Regions from separate parts of the Mesorhizobium sp. BH1-1-4 genome, predicted to be linked through region 2. Evidence: riboswitches for the same ligand, from Rfam matches in the RefSeq annotation. Region 2 holds a riboswitch; the other holds the start of a gene.

The links. Region 2 has a riboswitch for S-adenosylmethionine ahead of metX (homoserine O-acetyltransferase MetX). Riboswitches for the same ligand answer to the same signal wherever they lie in the genome.
Positions count from the first base shown of each region.
Region 1: linked by a shared signal. The riboswitch ahead of LB569_RS01900 (O-succinylhomoserine sulfhydrylase) and the one ahead of metX (homoserine O-acetyltransferase MetX) in region 2 are both predicted to bind S-adenosylmethionine.

Region 1 is NZ_JAIUIN010000001.1:415,318-422,179, reverse strand. Features, by position in the region: gene mmsA (multiple monosaccharide ABC transporter ATP-binding protein) at 121-1,653, shown strand; gene mmsB (multiple monosaccharide ABC transporter permease) at 1,650-2,942, shown strand; gene araD1 (AraD1 family protein) at 3,146-4,138, shown strand; gene LB569_RS01905 (2'-deoxycytidine 5'-triphosphate deaminase) at 4,191-5,285, opposite strand; SAM riboswitch at 5,426-5,503, shown strand; gene LB569_RS01900 (O-succinylhomoserine sulfhydrylase) at 5,560-6,750, shown strand; gene LB569_RS01895 (BrnA antitoxin family protein) at 6,781-6,862, opposite strand, start outside.
Region 2 is NZ_JAIUIN010000017.1:46,674-53,535, forward strand. Features, by position in the region: gene LB569_RS23450 (sugar kinase) at 1-353, shown strand, start outside; gene LB569_RS23455 (prephenate/arogenate dehydrogenase family protein) at 491-1,426, opposite strand; gene hisC (histidinol-phosphate transaminase) at 1,474-2,592, opposite strand; SAM riboswitch at 2,730-2,807, shown strand; gene metX (homoserine O-acetyltransferase MetX) at 2,926-4,095, shown strand; gene metW (methionine biosynthesis protein MetW) at 4,092-4,706, shown strand; gene LB569_RS23475 (DUF1330 domain-containing protein) at 4,723-5,043, opposite strand; gene LB569_RS23480 (glycosyltransferase family 2 protein) at 5,324-6,319, shown strand; gene LB569_RS23485 (glycosyltransferase family 2 protein) at 6,339-6,862, shown strand, end outside.

The sequences.
Region 1 (6,862 bases), on a different contig from region 2:
TGTTTCTGCCGGCCTAGAGCAATTCCAGGAAAAGCGCGCGGCGGTTTTCCCGGGAAAAGCGCCTAGCGCTTTCCCTAGGGAATTGCGTAAAAACAAGAAAGTCTAGGAGGAGCTAGCCTAATGACCTCGACGATTTTGGAGATGCGCGACATCACCAAGACGTTCCCCGGCGTGAAGGCGTTGTCGAACGTCAATCTCAGCGTCGAGGAAGGCGAAATCCATGCCGTGGTCGGCGAGAACGGCGCTGGAAAATCGACATTGATGAAGGTGCTGTCGGGTGTCTATCCCTCCGGCACCTATGACGGCCAGATCATCTTTCAGGGCCAGGAATGCCATTTCAAAGGCATCCATGACAGCGAACACAAGGGCATCGTCATCATCCACCAGGAGCTTGCGCTGGTGCCGATGCTGTCGATCGCCGAAAACATTTTCCTCGGCAACGAGCGCGCGAGACACGGCGTCATCGACTGGGACGCCAACGAGGCGCGCACGGCCGAGCTGTTGAAGAAAGTCGGGCTCAGGGAAGACCCCAAGACGCTGATCACCCATATCGGCGTCGGCAAGCAGCAGCTGGTCGAAATCGCCAAGGCGCTGAGCAAGGAAGTGAAGCTCTTGATCCTCGACGAGCCGACGGCGTCGCTCAGCGAAAAGGACAGCCAGGCGCTGCTCGATCTCCTGCTCGAGTTCAAGCGGCAGGGCATGACCTCGATCCTGATTTCCCACAAGCTCAACGAAGTGAACCGCGTCGCCGACAAGGTGACGGTGATCCGCGACGGGCGCACGATCGAAACATTGCCGAGGACGGAGATCAGCGAGGACCGGATCATCACCTCGATGGTCGGCCGCTCACTCGACGACCGCTATCCACCGCGCGAGCCAAACATCGGCGACGTCATTTTCGAAGTCAAGGACTGGTCGGTCTACCACCCGATCCATGCCGAACGGCAGGTGATCAAGAGCATCGACCTCAAGGTGCGCAAGGGCGAAGTGGTCGGCATCGCCGGGCTGATGGGCGCCGGCCGCACCGAATTCGCCATGAGCCTGTTCGGTCGCTCCTATGGCCGGCGCATCAGCGGCGAGGTGTTGCTCAACGGCAAGCCCGTGGACCTTTCGACAGTGGGCAAGGCGGTGCAGAACGGCGTCGCCTATGTCACCGAGGACCGCAAGACCTATGGGCTGAACCTCATCGACCATATCAAGCACAATGTGACGCTGGCCAACCTCGGCGGCGTTTCCAGCGGCGGCGTCATCGACGACATGCGCGAGATGAGCGTCGCCAACGACTATCGCAAGAAGACCAATATCCGTGCGTCGAGCGTCTATCAGCTGACCGGCAATCTCTCGGGAGGCAACCAGCAGAAGGTGGTGCTGTCGAAATGGCTGTTCGCCGACCCGGAAGTTCTGATCCTCGACGAGCCGACGCGCGGCATTGACGTCGGCGCCAAGTACGAAATCTATACAATCATCGCCCGCCTCGCCGCCGAGGGCAAGGCGATCATCGTCATCTCGTCGGAAATGCCGGAACTGCTCGGCATCACCGACCGGATCTATGTCATGAACGAAGGACGCATCGTCGGCGAGATGGCGGCAAGCGACGCCAGCCAGGAAAAAATCATGCGCGCCATTGTTCGCGGAGAAGGAAAAGCATCATGAGCACAGACAGCGCTCCCGCGCCGCAAAGCGGCACCTCGGAGGACGTCAAGCAGGGGTCTCGAGTCGCCGTCTCGGCGCTGACGACGAACCTGCGCGAATACGGCCTGATCATCGCGCTGATCGTCATCATGCTGTTCTTCCAGTACACGACGTCGGGAACGCTGTTCAAACCGGTCAACCTCAGCAATCTGGTGCAGCAGAACTCGTTCATCATCGTGATGGCGCTCGGCATGCTGCTGGTCATCGTCGCCGGCTATATCGATCTCAGCGTGGGATCGGTCGCCGGTTTCATCGGCGCGCTTGCCGCGATGATGATGGTGATCTGGCCGCTCGGCATATTCAGCAATCCGCTCGTGGTATCGATCGTCTGCCTCATCGTCGGAGGGTTGATCGGCGCCGCGCAAGGGTACTGGATCGCCTATCACCGCATTCCGAGTTTCATCGTGACGCTGGCCGGCATGCTGATCTTCCGCGGCATCTGCCAGGCCCTGCTTGGCGGCGGCTCCTCGGTCGGCCCGCTCCCCGACAGCTTCAAGGCGCTGAGTTCCGGCTTCATCCCGGACGTGATCGGCCCGCTGACGCTGATCCCGCCGACGGTTAACGCGGCCGGCAAGACCATTTTGGGCAGCGGCCTGACGCTGCACATGACGACGGTCGTGCTCGGCCTGATCGCCGTGCTGGCCTATGCCTATTTCGGCTTCAGGACGCGGCGCAAGCGCGAGCTTCATGGTTATGAGGCAGAGCCTTTCACTCTGTTCGTCATCAAGACCCTGGTGGGCAGCGCGCTGGCGCTCTTCCTGGTCTTCCAGTTCGCGACCTATCGGGGCCTGCCTATCGTGCTCCTGGTGATGGGCGTGCTGATCTCGCTGTTCGTCTTCGTCACCAAGCGCATGACCATCGGCCGGCGCATCTATGCGATGGGCGGCAATGCCAAGGCCGCGCAGCTGTCGGGCATCAACACCGAAAGGCTGACGCTCTGGGTGTTCGTCAATATGGGCGTGCTGTCGGCGCTCGGCGGCCTGATCATCGCGGCGCGTCTCGGCCAGGCCGTGCCGGCGGCGGGCCTCGGCAGCGAGCTCGACGTGATCGCAGCCGTCTTCATCGGCGGCGCCTCGGCGATGGGCGGCGTCGGCCAGGTGATCGGCGCGGTGGTCGGCGGCTTCATCATGGGCGTGATGAACAACGGCATGTCGATCATGGGCGTCAATGTCGACTGGCAGCAGGTGGTCAAGGGACTGGTGCTGCTCGGCGCCGTCATCTTCGACGTCTACAACAAGAACAAGGCTTAAGGGCTGGGGGCACAGACTAGGAGGCATACGGGTTCTAGATCGCGAAGCTGCCGGCAGCCCGTCGGCACCAAGAAGTCCGTGAAGGACCAGGCTCGCGAACGCAATCCGGACGAAGCATTTCAACCGTGGCGCGTTCCCGCGCCGCGCCGGTGAGGATTTTGCCGATTGGCAGCCGGATACAGATAAATGAGAGAGGACTGATCATGCTGATCTCGCAGATTCTCGACGACGCCGAGACGATCCGTGTCGTTGCCCGCAGCGGCGGCAAAACCCGGATCATCAACGGGGCGCGCAGCGTCTATTCGCTGGCGATGGAGGCCGCCCGCACCGGTGTGGGCCTCGCAGCCCTGATCGAACGCAAGGGGCTCGGCGAGACGATCGATCTCGACGCCGCCTACAAGAGGGGGCGCCTGCTGTCGCCGATCAATCACCCCGACCCGGCGCATCTGCACCTGACCGGCACGGGGCTGACGCATCTCGGCTCGGCGGCAACGCGCGATTCCATGCACAAGAAGCTCAGCACCGACGGCGAGGAGCAGCTCACCGATTCCATGAAGATGTTCCGCATGGGACTGGAAGGCGGCAAACCCGCGAAAGGCCAGGTCGGCGTGCAGCCGGAATGGTTCTACAAGGGCAACGGCACCATGGCGGTCGCGCCGGGCGCGGCGCTCATGTCGCCGGCCTTTGCCAAGGATGCCGGTGAGGAACCCGAAGTCGCCGGGATCTATGTCATCGGCGACGATGGCGCGCCGTTCCGCGTCGGCTTCACCCTGTCGAACGAATTCTCCGACCATGTGACCGAGCGCGTGAACTATCTCTTCCTCGCCCACTCCAAGCTTCGCAATGCCTCGTTCGGGCCGGAGATCCTGATCGGAGACCTGCCTTCGGACATCAGAGGCACGTCGCGCATCATGCGCGACGGCAAGACATTGTGGGAAAAGCCCTTCCTGTCGGGTGAAACGAACATGTCGCACACCATCGCCAATCTCGAACACCATCACTTCAAATATTCGGCCTTCCGCCAGCCGGGCGACGTGCATGTGCACATGTTCGGCACCGCCACGCTTTCCTTCGCCGACGGCATCAATACGGAGGCCGGCGACGTGTTCGAGATTGAGGCAGGGGATTTCGGACTGCCGCTGCGCAACCCGCTGGAAATCGAAAAGCCGGTGAAGGTGGCGGTGAAGGCGCTTTGAAAGCCATGAGCGCGGGATCTCCCCTCTCGTGGGGAGATCGGCGGCTTCGACCTTACCGCGCCGGGCGGAAATGCTTTGAGAGCTTGAGGCCTTGCGCCTGGTAGTTGGAGCCGAGATCGGTGCCGTAGAGCGCCTGTGGGCGCTTCAGCATGTGCTCGTAGACCAGCCGGCCGACGATCTGGCCATGATCGAGGATGAACGGCACTTCGTGGCTGCGCACCTCGAGCACGGCCCGGCTGCCGGTGCCGCCGGCCGCGGAATGGCCGAACCCCGGATCGAAAAAGCCGGCATAGTGGACACGGAACTCGCCGACCAGCGGGTCGAAGGGCGTCATCTCGGCGGCATAGAGCGGCGGCACATGCACCGCCTCCTGGCTGACGAGGATGTAGAACTCGTCGGGATCGAGCACCAGCTCGCCGGCGCCGCTCTTTTGGATCGGCTCCCAGAAGTCGACGACATCCTGCGCGGCACGCTTGTCGACATCGACGAGGCCGGTGTGGTGCTTGCCGCGATAGCCGACCAGCCCATCCTTGTCGCCGTTGAGGTCGATCGAAAGCGCGATGCCGCCGCCGGAAATGTTGGGCGGCTCGGTGGCGACCAGCATTTCGGCGCGGTGCAAATCGTGCAACTCGGCTTCCGAAAGCAATGCGTTGCCGGTGCGAAAGCGGATCTGCGACAGGCGCGACCCGGTGCGCGCAATGATCGGGAAGGTGCGCGGGCTGACTTCGAGATAGAGCGGACCGTGATAGCCGGCGGCGATCTTGTCGAACTCGTGGCCACGGTCGGTCATCACGCGGGTGAAGATGTCGAGCCGCCCGGTCGAGCTCTTCGGATTGGCCGAGGCCGAAATGTCAGCCGGCAGCGCCAGACTTTCGAGCAGCGGCACAATATAGACGCAGCCGGTTTCGAGAACCGCGCCTTCGGTCAGATTGATCTCGTGGAGTTGCAGCCGATCGAGCTTTTCCGAAACCTTGTGGTTGGGACCGGGCAGGAACGAGGCGCGCACCCGCCAGGCCTTTTCGCCCAATCTGAGATCAAGGCTGGCGGGCTGGATCTGGTCGGCATCGAGGGCGCGCGGCGACTTCAGCGCGCCGGACTGGAACAGCGCCGAAATGTCCTGATCGGGAAGAATGCCTGTCTGCCGCAAAGTCTGGCTCCGCCCCAAGACTGGTCCCTTTGTTGCAGGTTCTTGCCGCAAAACCGCTAGGCACTTTCGCGGAACCTGCCTTGGTACAAACCTCTTAATGAAGCCGGCAATTGACGCAAGCGTGGCGCGGGTCTAAAGGGTCGTTATCCCGTGGTGATTTGGCCGGTCGGCTTGCAGCCACGTTAAACAAGTCGCTAAAGGACCGTCGGGCCGCAAGGCCGTATGGACCGGTTGCGACTTTTCGCGGCCGGTTTTTTTGTGTTTGGACAGGACGATGACGAGCAAAACGCGCAACTGGAAGCCTCAAACCGCACTCGTGCATGGCGGAACCCTGCGTTCCCAATTCGGCGAAACCGCCGAGGCGATGTATCTGACCCAGGGCTATGTCTACAAGACCGCCCAGGCGGCGGAAGCCCGCTTCAAGGGCGAAGAGCCAGGCTTCATCTATTCGCGCTACGCGAACCCGACCGTCGACATGTTCGAAAAGCGCATGTGCGCGTTGGAAGGCGCCGAGGACGCGCGCGCCACGGCATCGGGCATGGCGGCGGTGACGGCGGCCCTTCTGTGCAGCGTCAAGGCCGGCGACCATATCGTGGCGGCGCGCGCGCTGTTCGGCTCCTGCCGCTGGGTGGTCGAGACACTGGCGCCGCGCTACGGCATCGAGGCGACTTTGGTCGACGGTACCGATATCGCCAATTGGGAAAAGGCGGTCAGGCCGAACACCAAGCTGTTCTTCCTGGAAAGCCCCACCAACCCGACGCTGGAAGTGGTCGACATCGCGGCCGTCGCCGCGCTTGCCAATTCGATCGGCGGGCGGCTTGTCGTCGACAATGTCTTCGCCACGCCCCTGCAGCAGAAGCCGTTGCAGCTTGGCGCGCACATCGTCGTCTACTCGGCCACCAAGCACATTGACGGCCAGGGCCGTTGTCTCGGCGGCGTCATCCTGTCGGACAAGAAGTGGATCGACGAGAACCTGCACGACTATTTCCGCCACACCGGCCCGAGCCTGTCGCCCTTCAATGCCTGGACCTTGCTGAAGGGCCTGGAGACGTTGCCGCTGCGCGTGCGCCAGCAGACGGAAAGCGCCGGCAGGATCGCCGATTTCCTGGCCGAGCAGCCGCAGATCGCGCGTGTGATCTATCCCGGCCGCGCCGACCACCCGCAGGCCGAAATCGTCAAGAAACAGATGTCGGGCGGCTCGACGCTGATCTGCCTCGACGTCAAGGGCGGCAAGCCGGCGGCCTTCGCCCTGCAGAACGCCCTCGACATCGTGCTGATCTCGAACAATCTCGGCGACGCCAAGAGCCTGATCACCCACCCGGCGACGACCACGCACAAGAACCTGAGCGACGAGGCCCGCGCCGAACTCGGCATCGGGCCAGGTACGCTCAGGCTGTCTGTCGGCCTGGAGGACGCCGACGACCTGCTGGAGGATATCGCGCAGGCGCTGAAGACGGCCAAGTAGCTGCTCAGCAGCAGGCAGCGGGGCGGAGAGTTACAAGCCCACCGCCTTGCGCAGCGCTTCATTCATGCGTGTCTGCCAGCCATCGCCATCGGCCTTGAAACGGTCGAGAACA
Region 2 (6,862 bases):
TATGCGGCCACGCGCTGGATCTGCAGACCGCCTGCACCGAACTCGCTTCCCGCACCGATGCCTTCGTCGCCGTCACCGGCGGCGCGGCGGGCACATGGTGGTTCGATCGAAGCGCCGGAACATCCCGCCATGTCGAGGCCCCGAGGATCAAGGCGGTCGACACGCTGGCGGCGGGCGATGTATTTCACGGCGCTTTTGCCGTCGGGCTGGCGGAGGCCATGCCGGTCGAGCAGGCGCTGCGCTTTGCCAGTGCCGCCGCCGCGCTCAAATGCCTGCGCTTCGGCGGCAGGCTGGGCGCACCAGATCGGGCGGAGACGCTCGCCATGATGGCAGTGACCTGGCCGACACTCTAACAACGCTAAGGGAGTTGAGATTCAGGTCAGGCCGAGTCGAAAATGGCTGATGCCGAGAACCGGAGCGGAGCGTACCTTTGTACGTGAGCACCGGAAGCGCAGGTATCAGCCATTTGCAGGCCGGCCTCACCTGAATATCAGCTCCCTTTGGGATGCTCGACCGCCTGGCGGCCAAAGTCGGGTACGTCGATGTCCTGCCCGGCCTCGATGATCGAGCGGCGCACGGCCCGGGTGCGGGTGAACAGGTCGAAGAGCTTGTCGCCGTCGCCCCAGCGGATCGCGCGCTGCAGGAACGCCAGGTCTTCCGAGAACCGCGCCAGCATTTCGAGGATGGCATCCTTGTTGTGCAGGCACACATCGCGCCACATGGTCGGGTCGGAGGCGGCCAGACGCGTGAAATCGCGAAAACCGGAGGCGGAATATTTGATGACTTCCGTCTTGGTCACCGATTCCAGATCGTCGGCGGTGCCGACGATGTTGTAGGCGATGATGTGCGGCAAATGCGAGACGATGGCGAGCGTCATGTCGTGATGCTGCGGGTCCATCGTGTCGATGTTGGCGCCGCAGCGGTGCCAGAATTCCGACAGCCTTTCCAAGGCACCCGCATCGGTGCCCGGCACCGGCGTGAAGATGCACCAGCGATTGTCGAACAGGTCGGCAAACCCGGCATCCGGGCCGGATTTTTCGGTACCCGCCAGCGGATGGCCGGGAATGAAATGGACGCCATCGGGCACATGCGGCTGCATCTGCGCGATGACCGAGGCCTTGGTCGAGCCGACATCGGTGAGGATCGCTCCGGGCTTCAGCGCCGGCGCGATCTCCTGCGCCACCGCCCCGGATGAGCCCACCGGCACCGAGACGATGATCAGATCGGCATCGCGCACCGCTTCCCTGGCGTCGGTGGTGTAGGAATCGCCGAGCCCCAATTCCTCGGCCCGCTTGAGCGTTGCCGCGCTGCGGGTCGAGATCGCGACATGGCGAGCCAGGCCTTCGCGGCGGATGACACGGGCCAGCGACGAGCCGATCAGGCCGATGCCGACCAGCGCGATCTTTTCAAACATCGGTGATGTCATGGCGTTCCAGCTTCTCGGACGTTCTAGCTTTCAGGCGTTCTGGCTTTTCAGGCGTTCTGGCTTTTCAGGAATGTCGTGAGCGCGGCGACGACACCGCGATTGGCCTCCTCGGTGCCGACGGTCATGCGCAGCGCGTTGGGAAAGCCGTAGCCTGAAACGCGCCGCAGAATATAGCCGCGCGCGCTCAGATAATCGTCCGCCGCCGCCGCCGAATGCTTCTGGTCGTCGGGAAAATGAATGAGCAGGAAATTGCCGACGCTCGGCGTCACGCGCAGGCCGAGCCTGGTCATCTCCTCGCTCAGCCAGGCAAGCCAGGTCTCGTTATGCGCCACGCTGCGCTCGACATGAGCGCGGTCGCGGATCGCGGCGATGCCGGCCTCGATCGCCGTCGCATTGACGTTGAAGGGACCGCGCACGCGGTTGATCGCGTCGACGATGTGCATGGGACCATACATCCAGCCGATACGCGCTCCGCCGAGGCCGATCTTGGAGAAGGTGCGGGTCATCACCACATTCTCGGCGCTGCCGGCCAGCTCGATGCCGGCCTCATAATCGTTGCGGCGGACGTATTCGGCATAGGCCGCGTCGAGCACCAGCAGCACGTTTTTCGGCAGTCCGGCATGCAGGCGGCGCACCTCCTGGAACGGCACATAGGTGCCGGTCGGATTGTTGGGATTGGCCAGGAACACGATTTTCGTGCGCGGCGTCACCGCCGCCAGCATCGCATCGATGTCGGCGCGCTCGTCGGTCTCCCTGACCACGACCGGCGTGGCGCCCGCCGACTGGATGTAGATCTTGTAGACCATGAAGGCATGTTCGGTGAACATGGCCTCGTCGCCGGGCGCGAGATAAGTCTGCGCCAGCAGCCCGAGGATCTCGTCGGAACCGTTGGAACAGATGATGTTCCGCGCGTTGAGGCCATGCACCTCGGCGATCGCCTCGCGCAGCCGCCTCGCGGTGCCGTCGGGATAGATGTCGAGTTTGGCGGCAACCTCACGCGCTGCCTCGATCGCCTTGGGCGAAGGCCCGAGCGGATTCTCGTTTGACGACAGCTTGTAGACCTTGGTGACACCGGCCGGCGCGGCGCTCTTTCCCGGCACGTAGGCGTCTATCTCCATGATGCCCGCACGCGGGGTTGGACGTGCCTGATCCGGTATCTGGTTCATGTCTTGCAAAATCCGTCGAAAGCGCCTCCATCCGGAAGCCGCAGCGGAAATACAAGCCATGGCCGGCAATGTCGAGAGCCGGCAGTGGTGGCAGCGGCCGCCATTGACGGCGAGCCGGGCGGGTTCTAGAAGGACGAAGACAGTTCCGTGGTGATTTGGCCGGTCGGCTTGCAGCCACGTTAAACAATTCGCTAAAGGGCCGTTTGCGTGACGTAACCGGCTTTGCGAAGGCAATGCCGGTTTTTTATTGTCCGCTGCCGGCCGGACGACCGCATCGGCGCCGCGAAATAAGCGGCGACTTCGCAAGAAACGATGCAGCAAGAGAGATTGAGAATGGCCGCTCCGCGCGCAGCAAGGACCAACAACGAGGTCGACAATCCGTCGAGCCTGGTGTTGCGTTTCGGACCCGACAAGCCGCTCAAGCTCGATGCCGGCACACTGCTGTCGCCGTTCCAGATCGCCTACCAGACCTATGGCGTTTTGAACGACGCGCGCTCCAATGCCATCCTCGTCTGCCACGCGCTGACCGGCGACCAGCATGTCGCCAACACCAATCCGGTGACCGGCAAGCCGGGCTGGTGGGAAGTGCTGATCGGCCCCGGCAAGATAATCGACACCAACCGCTTCTTCGTCATCTGCTCCAACGTCATCGGCGGCTGCCTCGGTTCCACTGGGCCGGCCTCGACCAACCCCGCCACGGGAAAGCCCTATGGGCTCGACCTTCCGGTCATCACCATCCGCGACATGGTACGCGCGCAGCAGATGCTGGTCGACCATTTCGGCATCGAGAAGCTGTTCTGCGTGCTCGGCGGTTCGATGGGCGGCATGCAGGTTCTGCAATGGGCGTCGAGCTATCCCGAACGGGTCTTTTCGGCACTGCCGATCGCCACCGGCGCGCGCCACTCGTCACAGAACATCGCCTTCCACGAGGTCGGGCGCCAGGCCGTGATGGCTGATCCGGACTGGCATGGCGGCAAATATTTCGAGCACGGCAAGCGCCCGGAAAAGGGGCTGGCGGTGGCGCGCATGGCCGCCCACATCACCTATCTGTCGGAAGCCGCCCTGCACCGCAAGTTCGGCCGCAATCTGCAGGACCGCGAAGCGCTGACCTTCGGCTTCGATGCCGATTTCCAGATCGAGAGCTATCTGCGCCACCAGGGCATGACCTTCGTCGATCGTTTCGACGCCAACGCCTATCTCTACATGACGCGGTCGATGGATTATTTCGACCTTGCCGCCGACCATGGCGGCAGGTTGGCGGACGCCTTTGCCGGCACCAGGACCCGTTTCTGCCTGGTGTCCTTCACGTCGGACTGGCTTTTCCCGACCGAGGAGAGCCGCTCGATCGTGCACGCGCTCAACGCCGCCGGCGCCTCGGTGTCCTTCGTCGAGATCGAGACCGACCGCGGCCACGATGCCTTCCTGCTCGACGAACCGGAACTGTTTGCCGCCATCAACGGCTTCGTCGGCTCCGCCGCGCGCGCCAGGGGACTCGCATCATGAGCGTCAACGGCAGCCAGCGTGTCGACCTCGAGGTCGTCGCCAATCTCATCCCGCCGCAATCGCGCGTGCTCGACGTCGGCTCCGGCGACGGCTCGCTGCTCGAATTGCTGCAGGAAACCAAGCAGGTCGACGGCCGCGGCCTGGAACTATCGCAGCGTGGCGTCAACGAATGCGTGGCGCGCGGGCTAAGCGTCATCCAGGGCGATGCCGACACCGACCTCGAATTCTATCCCGACAAGGGTTTTGACTTCGTCGTCCTGTCTCAGACCCTGCAGGCGACCCGCAACCCCAAGCTGGTGCTCGACGAACTGCTCAGGATCGGCAACCGCGCCATCGTGTCTTTCCCCAATTTCGGCCATTGGCGGGTACGCCTGTCGCTGTTCGTCGAGGGCCGCATGCCGGTGACCAAGGACCTGCCCTATTCCTGGTACGACACACCCAACATCCACTTCTGCACCATCCGCGACTTCGTCAACCTGTGCGAAGAGCTTGGCGCGACGGTGGAAAAGGCGACCGCGCTCGACGCCAACGGCCAGAAGATCGGCCTGTCGATGCCCTGGTGGTTCTGGAATTTCTTCGGCCAGCAGGCGGTGTTCTTGCTGAAGCGGTAGGGCTGCCGGCCCAATCCTATCCCAGGACATCCGTCGCCTTGTGCGGATGTTCGACGCCGTCGGCGAACACCACATCCGACAGCGAATTGTCGGTCCGCAGCGCCAGGATCGCCTGATAAGCCGGCGAAGCATACCAGTCGCGCACATGCGCCCTGTCAGGGAATTCGATGATGACGAGGTGGCCCGGCCAGTCGTTCTCGACCACCTCCAGATTGCCGCCATGGATCAGGAAACGGCCGCCGAAAGGTTCCAGCGTGGCATCGATCCTGTGCAGGTACTCGACGATCTCGGGACCCATCGTGGTTTGACGCATATGGGCAACGGCGTAAGCGGTCATGGACGAAACTCCTTTCGATCGAAGCTGAGTTGCCAGCTTCACGATCGCAAATTGCCAAGGAGCACGACGCAATTCGATTACTTCCGAGATAATAAGAACGACATATGCGAATCAGCGTCGATCGTGCGGGCTTTGCAGGTCTCCTGACGCGCGAGGAGTGTTGCGATTGGGGCGCCAAGTCAGAAATTCGTCATTTCGGAAGGTGTTGAACGTCGCATCATGTGATGACACAGGGACATGTTCTTTGTAGCGTCGCGCCGAATAGATGCTGGGCGGGAGCATGGAACCGAAGAATCAGACGTATTCGATCGTTGTTGAAATGGAAAATGCCAAGTCCATCAACGAGGACGAAATTGGCATTTCGTTGACTGCCTTGGCGCGGGAAATAGAACGCACGACGACGAACGGCCATTATCCCAAGCCGCAGCTTATTGTCGTTCACAGCGGACAGAGCACCGACACGCCGCTTCTCCAGCACCGTATCCTCGAACTTGTTCCGCAACTTGCCACGGCCGCGACTATGCTTTTCAGCGCCTGTCCCGGCGGCCGGTATTATGAGGTCAAGAATGCCGGTGCTGCGTTGGCAAATGGCGACGTCGTCATCTTCTGCGATTCCGACACGGTGATCGAAGTTGGTTGGCTGTCCGCGCTCCTCAAGCCGATGGAAGACCCCAAGACGATTGCCGTAAATGGCTATACCTATCTCGGCCATGACGATTTCGCCTCTCGGACCTTTGCCCTCCTATGGTTCTTCCCGCTGCGCGACGGTGATCAGCGTTTCGCTTCCAGGCGAGCGATGAACGCCAACAATTGTGCCTTTCGCAGAAGCTGGTTGGCTAGCCACCCCTATCCCGCCAGCAATGGCTTCAAGGTTTCCTGCACGCTGCTGACCAGCCAGTTGCGGGAAAGTGGACATGATTTCGTCAGGGTCAATGCACGGGCGAGCCACTATCCCCCGCGTGGCTGGCGGTTTTTCTTCTGGCGCGCTCTGGTCACCGGCCGCGATGCGGACCGGAAATATGTGGCGCTGGAATCGCCGTCACGTCCCGGTCGCGTGCTGAAAGCGACGAGGCGCTGGTTTTCGATGTCCCGGCGCGTAAGCGGGCGCATCCTTGCGCATGCGTCGCAACTCGGAATGCCGGTCTGGCAAATTCCGTTCGCCTTGGTCGTCGGATTGGCCTTTTGCACGCTGGTTTTTTTCGGCCAGGCGGCCATGGCGCTTGGCCTGGTCCGGGACGAGCCGGAACTCGTGCCTGTTCATGTGGGTCATAGCTGACATGGCCAGGACTGTGGACATGGCACCCCTCATCACGGTCATCACACCGACCCACAACCGGCGCGAAACGGTGCTCCGCGCCGTCGAAAGCGTGCTTTCCCAGAGCATGACGCGGTTCGAGCATATCGTCGTCGACGATGGTTCGACCGATGGAACCGCAGCCGCGCTGGCCCGCATCAGCGATCCACGGCTGGTCTATGTCGGCGCGAAATGGCGCGGCGCCAACGCCGCCAGGAATGCCGGCATCGAGCGTGCGCGGGCTCCGGTGGTGACATTTCTCGATTCCGACGACGTCTACCTGCCGCATCGGCTCGAGCGGACCCTGGCCTGGTTCGACGACAATGCCGCGCTTCAGGTGCTGCTCAGCTCCTTTGTCTCCCGGAAGGGCAGCCGCAGCACCAACTGCGTCAATCCCGAGACCTTCGTCAGCCCAATGCTATTGGAGCGGACGCTCGTCGCCCAGACGATCTTCATCGCCGGCTCCGCGATATCAGCCCGCCGCGAGGCCTTGCTGGAGATTGGCGGCTATGACAGCGACATCAA